2 regions of the Streptomyces sp. NPDC017993 genome follow, and region 1 is predicted to be linked to the other one. Evidence: riboswitches for the same ligand, from Rfam matches in the RefSeq annotation. Region 1 holds a riboswitch; the other holds the start of a gene.
What was found. A riboswitch is a leader RNA that binds a small molecule or an ion and turns the genes downstream of it on or off. The one in region 1 is predicted to bind cobalamin.

Region 2: another riboswitch for cobalamin. It lies ahead of ACH4FH_RS12430 (energy-coupling factor ABC transporter permease); the one in region 1 lies ahead of ACH4FH_RS28540 (prenyltransferase/squalene oxidase repeat-containing protein).

The regions. Positions count from the first base shown of each region.
Region 1 is NZ_JBIRGO010000017.1:183,498-187,301, reverse strand. Features, by position in the region: gene ACH4FH_RS28545 (SCO2322 family protein) at 1-125, opposite strand, end outside; gene ACH4FH_RS28540 (prenyltransferase/squalene oxidase repeat-containing protein) at 125-1,456, opposite strand; cobalamin riboswitch at 1,618-1,799, opposite strand; gene ACH4FH_RS28535 (MBL fold metallo-hydrolase) at 1,928-3,037, opposite strand; gene ACH4FH_RS28530 (aldehyde dehydrogenase) at 3,301-3,804, shown strand, end outside.
Region 2 is NZ_JBIRGO010000006.1:113,403-117,206, reverse strand. Features, by position in the region: gene ACH4FH_RS12445 (energy-coupling factor ABC transporter ATP-binding protein) at 1-298, opposite strand, end outside; gene cbiQ (cobalt ECF transporter T component CbiQ) at 295-1,044, opposite strand; gene ACH4FH_RS12435 (energy-coupling factor ABC transporter substrate-binding protein) at 1,052-1,420, opposite strand; gene ACH4FH_RS12430 (energy-coupling factor ABC transporter permease) at 1,420-2,133, opposite strand; cobalamin riboswitch at 2,163-2,370, opposite strand; gene ACH4FH_RS12425 (FAD-dependent oxidoreductase) at 2,546-3,592, opposite strand; gene ACH4FH_RS12420 (TetR/AcrR family transcriptional regulator) at 3,693-3,804, shown strand, end outside.

The sequences.
Region 1 (3,804 bases):
CCCGAGCCGCCCTTGCTGTTCCAGAAGGACCAGTAGCGGTACTCCTGCGCCTGGGCGGGCGCGGCGGCCAGGCCGCTGATCGTGCCGGCCAGCAGCAGGGCGCAGGCGATACGAGGGAAGCGCATCAGAGGGCGTTCTTCTTCTTGCGGCCGCTCAGCAGGAAGCCGATACCGGCGCCCACGGCGAGCCCGACGCCGACGACCCACCAGATGCCCATGCCGCTCCCGCTGTCCTCCGTGTCCTTCGCGTCGGCGCTCTTCCCCTGCTTCTGGCCGGCGGCCGGCGCGGGGCCGGTGGCGTTGAGAGCGGCGACCAGGTCGGTGCCGCCGAAGGCGCGCGGGTCGGTGCCCGTGGCGTGCGCGGCGAGCACCAGCTGGGCATACGCGGCCGGGCCGTTCTGCTTCGCCCAGTCCGCCGCGTGCTGTTCCAGCCACTTCAGCGGCTTCTGCGCGGCCGCGCCGTGCGCTCCCGCGGCCAGCGCGAGGACGGTGTCGGCGGTGTTGCCGACGTCCGGCTGGTCCTCCGCGCCGGGCATCGCGGACAGCAGGTGCTGCCCGTTCGCGTCGAGCTGCGCGACGAGGTAGGCGTCCGCGCCCCCGGCCGCCACCTTCCGGGCACCGGCGTCCGCGCTGCCCTTGCCCTTACCGTCGTCGCCCTGGCTGTCCGCACCGTCCTTGCAGGTCAGCGGGCGGACAGGGGTGACTGTGTCCTTGCCGGCCGGCGTGACGACGAAGCCCTCGCCGAGGGCGCCCAGCGCGGCGGCCGCGGTGGCGTCGGCGTTCGGGGCCAACGCGCCGTCCTTGGGCTGGAAGGCGAAGGCGCCGCGCTCCGCGGACTTCGCCCTGCAGCCCAGCTGGAAGGTCAGCAGCGCGTCGAAGGGCGACTTGCCGCCCTCTTCCGAGGTCACGGCGGCCGGCTTCTCGCCCGCCGCGACGAGTGCCCCGATGACCACGGAGGTGGAGTTGGCGTCGCTCGCCGAGCCCGCCATCGAACTCCATCCGCCGTCCTTGTTCTGCACGGACTTCAGCCAGCCCACGGCCTTCTTCACGGCGTCACCGTGTCCGCCGAGCGCGGCCAGTGCCTGCACCGCGGCGCCCGTCTGGTTGGTGTCCCGCATCGTCTTGGCGGCGCAGGGCTTCGCCGGGTCGGCCCGGAAGGCGGCGAACGAACCGTCGGCGCACTGCTGCCCGGTGAGCCAGTCGACCGCCGACGCCGCGGGCCGCAGGCCCACCGTGTCCTGCGCGAGCAGGGCGAGGGACTGCCGCCACACGCCGTCGTACTCAGGGGAGGTGGCGCCGTACAGGCCGGCGGGCAGCTTCGCGGGGGAGGGCGAGGGGGCCGCGGCCGGGGCGGCGGAGTCGGCGAACGCGGCCGGGGCGGCGGCCGCGCCCAGCACCGCCGCGGTGGCCAGCGCCGCGGCGGCGCGGCGTGCCAGGACGGCGAAGGAAGGAGCCATGGGGTCGGTGCCTCTCGGGGTCGGTTCGCAGCGGTGTACGCAGCCGCGCTCGGCCGGCCGCCCGCGCGCCCGGTCGTCGGACCCACGCGGTGGCACCGGGCTCAGCTCCGTATACCTCGACGGTGCCGCGCACCGGCCGTCCGAAGGCGGGGCCGGGGCGGGAGCCTTGGTCGTGCGCCAGCGGGTGCTCCGGCTCGTACGGCCGTGCGTGCCGCGTAAGCGTCGCGGTGCGCGGGCGGGCCGTCCTCACGGTTGCGGGTCAGCGCCGGATTTTCACCGGCTTCCCCCGATAGGCACGGATGAAGTTTTCACGCACACCTTAACCGGCGCCCGCAAGGGGTTCGCTCGCACGTACGGATACCGGCGGGAACGCGGCCCCGGCGTGCGGGCGCGGGGAGCGGGGCGGCGGAGCCCTTCCCCGCGGGCGGTGTCGGGCGGTGTCGGGCGGTGTCGGGCGCCGGCCCTCGGGGGTCATGCCGCCCGGTACGTCACCGGGTCGGAGCCGGGGACGGGCTCGGCGTGCCCGAGTTTCACCAGGCGGCGCAGGTGGGCCTCGGCTTCCGAGACGGCGATGTTGCGGGAGCCGTAGGGGATCTGCTCCCAGGGGCGGTTCCACTCCATCGCCACCGCGAGCTGCCAGGGCGTGAGGGGTTCGCGGAGCAGTGCTCTCAGTCCGGACAGGCGCTCTTCGTGGTGGGCGAGGAGTTCTTGCACGCGCCCGTCCGCGTCGGCGAACGCGTGCTGGTGGGCGGGCAGCACCTCGGCGGGGGCGAGCCTGCCGATCCGCTCCAGGGAGTCGAGGTAGTCGCCCAGCGGGTCGGTGACCGTGGCGTCGTCCGGGTCCTCGTACAGCCCGACGTGCGGGGTGATGCCGGGGAGGAGGTGGTCGCCGGAGAACAGCCGGCCGAAGCGGTGGGGCTGCCCGGCCGGGGCCCCGGCCACCGCACTCCCGGCCTCCCCGTCCCCGGCCCCCGCACCGGCCCCCGTGCCCCGCCCCGGGTGCTCCTCCTCCAGATGCAGGCAGACGTGTCCCGGGGTGTGCCCCGGCGTCCAGATCCCCCGCAGCCGACGCCCGGGGAGGTCGAGCAGCTCGCCGGGGGCGATGTCGCGGTCGGGCAGCGCGGGCCGCCGGGCGGGCAGTGACCGGGCGCTGCCCTTGGCGCGGGCCGCCCGCAGGGGCGCGAGGTGGTCCTCGGGCGCGCCCGCCGCCGTGAGTTTGGCGGTCAGGTAGTCGAGCCACCGGCCCGGCTCGGCCTCGCGGCTGCGGCGGACCATGGCGGTGTCGGCCGCGTGCATCGCGATCCAGGCCCCGGACGCCTCGCGGACCTTGGCGGAGAGGCCGTGGTGGTCGGGGTGGTGGTGGGTGATCAGGACGCCGTGCAGGTCGGTGACGGCGAACCCGCATCCCTCGACACCGGCGACGAGGGTGTCCCAGGAGTCCGGGTCGTCCCAGCCGGTGTCGATGAGCACCGGACCGCGGTCGGTCTCCAGGAGGTGGACGAGGGTGTGGCCGAGCGGATTGTCCGGGATGGGGACGGCGATGCTCCATACCCCGCCCCTGTGGTCGGTCACCTGTGTCATCCCGGTCCCCTCTCGGTGTGGGCCTGCCCGGTCACTATAACTAGAACGAGTTCCAGTACGTCCTGAAGTGGTCTTTTCGATGGCGGAGTTGAGGCAGTAGACAGGCACCGGCTAGGAAGTGGGGGCCGACGGCGCGGTGATTGTGTGCGCGCCGTGGACTCCTGCAAGGGGAACTGGTATCAGTTTCTGATGCAGCGTCAGATGTCGGCGGGCGCATGAATGCCAGCCGGCCGAGGGCGGCCAACCCGCGGGAGGCGGCAGCGATGAGCGACCTCGTCGAGCACGGAAAGCTCTACATAGGCGGTGAGTTGGTCGACCCGGCCGGCCGCGACACGATCGAGGTCGTCTCACCGCACACCGAGCAGGTCATCGGCCGGGTTCCGCACGCCTCCCGGGCCGATGTCGACCGCGCGGTGGCTGCGGCCCGCACGTCCTTCGACTCCGGGGTCTGGGCCAGGGCCCCGCTGGCGGAGCGGATCGCCGTGGTGACCCGCATCAAGGACGCCTTCGCCGCGCGCAGCGAGGAGATCGCCCGGGTCATCAGCTCCGAGAACGGCACACCCGTCACCTCCGGACTGATGGTGCAGTCGCTGGCGGCGATGCTGGTGTGGGACGCGGCCCTCGCCGTGGCCCGTGACTTCCCGTTCGAGGAGCGGCGCGCCGGCCTGCTGGGCCCGCTGCTGGTCCGCCGGGAGCCGGCCGGGGTGGTCGCGGCCGTCGTGCCCTGGAACGTCCCGCAGTTCACCGCCGCCGCCAAGCTCGCGCCG
Region 2 (3,804 bases), on a different contig from region 1:
ACGCGGCGAACAACTGGTCGTCCGGGTCCTGCACCACCAGCTGGACCGTCGTACGCAACCGGGTCAGCCCCTTGCGGTCGTACGTGACCGGGAGCCCCTGGACCGTCAACTGACCGTCGCGCGGCCGCAGCCCGCCGCTGAGAAGCCGCATCAGCGTGGTCTTGCCGCTGCCGTTGCGGCCGAGCAGGGCGAGAGCACGGCCTTCGCACACATCGAAGTCGAGTCCCTTGAGCACGGCCGGGCCGTCCTCGTAAGCGAAGGACGCGCCCCGCAGGGCGACCAGCGCGGGTTCGCTCATGACAGCGGCCTTTCCAGGACGAAGGTGAGGGCGGCGACGGCCACGAGCAGCGCGATGCTGCCGACCACGAAGCGGGCGGAGACGCGGGCCTCGGGCACCAGGACCCGCAGGGTGCCGTCGTACCCGCGCCCGGCGAGTCCGGTCTGGAGCCGCGCCGCCCGATCGAAGGCGCGTACGAACGCGGTGGAGCCGAGCCCGGCAAGCGAACGCCAGGTGGCCGCCCGGGTGGTGTGCCCGAGCCGGGCCGCCTGGGCGTCCCGGATCCGGCGCACCGAGTCCAACAGCAGGAAGCTCATGCGGTACGTCACCAGGGCCACGTCCACGACCGGAGCGGGCACCCCCGCCTTCACCAGGCGGGGCAACAGGTCGGACATCGGGGTGGTGAAGGCGAACAGCAGGACGCCGAGCGACGCGGCCGAGGTGCGCAGCAGCAATTGCCCGGCGCGGACCGGCCCGCCGTCGGCGAGGGTCACGAACCCTTCGGGCCCGCCGACCTGGATGATCAGGGTGGCGGCACCGGTGACGCAGAAACCCAGGGGCACCCGGTACGCGCGCCACAGACGACGGCCGGATACGCCCGCCGGGCCCAGCAGCACGGTGAGGGCGGCAACGAGCACCAGGGCGGCGCCGGGCCAGGGCGGCAGCGAGATCGCCAGCACGGTGAGTCCGAGACCGAGCACGGCCTTGTCCACGGGATGGCGGCGGCGCCAGCGACTGCTGTGCGCCGCCGCGTCGATCGGCAGCACGGGGCGGTCAGTCCCCCTGGGCTGCGGATACCCCGGCACCGCTCTCGGCGCCTTCGGCGTTCTGCCGCGACTGTGCGCGCAGCTCGCCCTGGCGGCGTCCGCGCCGCAGGCCGAAGTAGAAGGCGAGGACGCCCGCGCCGATGGCGGCCTGGAGGGCGAACAGCGCCGACTCGATCTCGCCGGACGGCGGCTCGTACAGCGGAGAGAACCAGGGCTTGTAGTCGGGGTCGAGCTCGGTGATCGCCGTCTCGGCCTGCGCGTCGGCGCCCGTGAACGGCTCCTTCTTGTGGTCACCGAGGCCGAGGACCAGCGGCAGGACGGCCAGTGCGGCCACGACCACCAGCAGCAGGGTGTTGATCTTCGCGTTCCTGCTCATCAGGTCACCGCCTCGGTCTCGGTCTCGCTCTTCTCGGCCCGGGCCTGCTTGCCGGCGAGGAACACGCCGAGCCGGGTCAGCTCACCCTTGCTGGACTGCACGAGCAGCCGCATCACGAGCACCGTGAGGAGCCCCTCGCTCACCGCGAGCGGGATCTGGGTGACCGCGAAGATGGTGCCGAACTTGCCGAGCGCGCCCAGGAATCCGCTGCTCGGGTCCGGGAAGGCGAGCGCCAGCTGCACGCTGGTGACGCAGTAGGTGGACAGGTCGGCGACGAAAGCGCCGAAGAACACCGCCACCATCAAAGGCACGGCGAAGCGGCGCAGCAGCTTGTAGACCGCGTACCCGGCCCAGGGCCCGACGATCGCCATCGAGAAGACGTTGGCGCCGAGCGTGGTCAGGCCGCCGTGGGCGAGCAGAAGGGCCTGGAACAGCAGGGTGATGGTGCCGAGCACCGCCATGATCGGCGGGCGGAACAGGATGGCGCCCAGCCCCGTACCGGTGGGGTGGGAGCAGCTCCCCGTCACCGAGGGCAGTTTCAGCGCGGACAGAACAAAGGTGAAGGCCCCGGACGCACCGAGGAGCAGAGTGCTCTCGGGATGCTCCTTGACCTCACGGGTCAGTGACCGGACTCCGTGGACGACGAATGGCGCCGACGCGACGCCCCAGGCGACCGCGTGCGCCGGAGGCAGAAATCCCTCGGCTATGTGCATGGCTCAGCAGACCCTCTCCAGCACCTCGTGGATGGTTGAAGTGCCTTGGCCGGTCTCCTGGCTGACGGGTACCACCGCCCGGACTCCGCCTTCCCGGATCACAAGGACCCAGTGGCTGCCCGCGAGGGCCGGAGTCGGACTTCCCGATTCACAGTGGCGAGGGCCGCACCGGCATCACACCGAATTTCCCGTTCACCAAGGCGTGGTGACAGTAGTGCCAGGTCGGGTGCGGTGACAAGTGGAGCCGGGCGAGGCTCACCCCCTGCATTCGCAGCGGCGGCAGGGGAGCCCGGCTTCTGCGGAAACGGGCTGCCCTGGGATCGGCCTGGCATTCTCGGTGGGGGTCGCTGCCCCCCGTCCGATGACCAAGCTCGATCCGATGTCCACGCCCTCTGTGCGCTCTCCTCGCCCTTCAGCTCGGCAGCGTACGGATCAGCGCATCACGCAGGCGGGTGCGCTCGGTGGACATGAAGCGGTGCAGGTTCCGTGAGGCGAAGGCGATCCGCTGAGCACTCCGGCGGCGCTCCGCGTCGTAGGTGCGCAGGGCGGATGGCAGGGCGGCCGTTCCGTGTGCGGCGACGGCCCGGGTAAGGGCCTCGGCGTCGAGAATCGCGGTGCACGCCCCCTGGCCCAGGTTGGGGGTCATGGCGTGCGCGGCGTCTCCGACCAAGGCGACCTTTCCGTGGTCGACGAAGGCGGGAAGGGCGGGGAACAGATGTCGCATCTCGTAGCGGATCCAGGTGGCCGGGTCGGTCTCGGCGAGTATCCGGGGGATGGGGTCGTGCCAGCCCTCGAACATTCGGCGCAGTTCTTGGGAGGTGGTGGCCTCGGGGACGGTGGCGTACCAGTTGGTGCGGCCGGGCTCGATGGGCGTCATTCCGAAGAACCGGCCAGGGCCCCAGGTTTCGCCGTACATGCCGCTGTCGAAGTCGGCTACACCGATCCAGGCAACGGCCCCGAGACGCCGCGGGCCGCTGCGCCCGCCGCCGGAACATGCGGCACGCACGGCACTGCGGATTCCGTCAGCTCCTACCACCAGGTCATTGTCGGCAAGGAGCGCATGCACATCGCTGACGTTCTCGCCGACCTTGAGCGGGACGTCCCCGAAGGCGCGTAACTCGGCCAGGAGCGCGTCGATCAAATAGGGCCGGGAAATGAGAAGTTCGGGCCGGCCGGCCTTGCGCTCGATCCGCTCCAGCGGAAGACGCGCCATCACCTTCCCTTGCGGGGTACGGATCCGGGCGTTCCGGTAGGGCACCGCCCGGGCGCGGAAGGACTCACCCACTCCGAGGCGGTCGAGCGCGGCCTGAGCGGTGGGATGGATGCCGAAGGCGGTGCCGTACCGCTCGAGTTCCGTCCGGCGCTCCAGAATCGTGACTGCCCAGCCGGCTCGGCGCAGCCCGAGCGCAGTCGCCAGTCCGCCCACTCCCGCCCCCACGACAACCGCACTTCCGGTCATGCCGCCTCCCGTGACGCTTCCGATCCAACGGACCACCACACCTGTGGTACCACGGTTGGGGTACTGTGGGCAAGGAGTCGAGGAGAGAGGGCCTCTGGCAGTGAATCCGGACCGACGGGACCGCCTGCGTGATGCGGCCATCGGCGTACTGGCCGCCGCAGGCGGACGCGGTCTGACGCACCGTGCGGTCGACGCGGCCGCGGACGTACCGC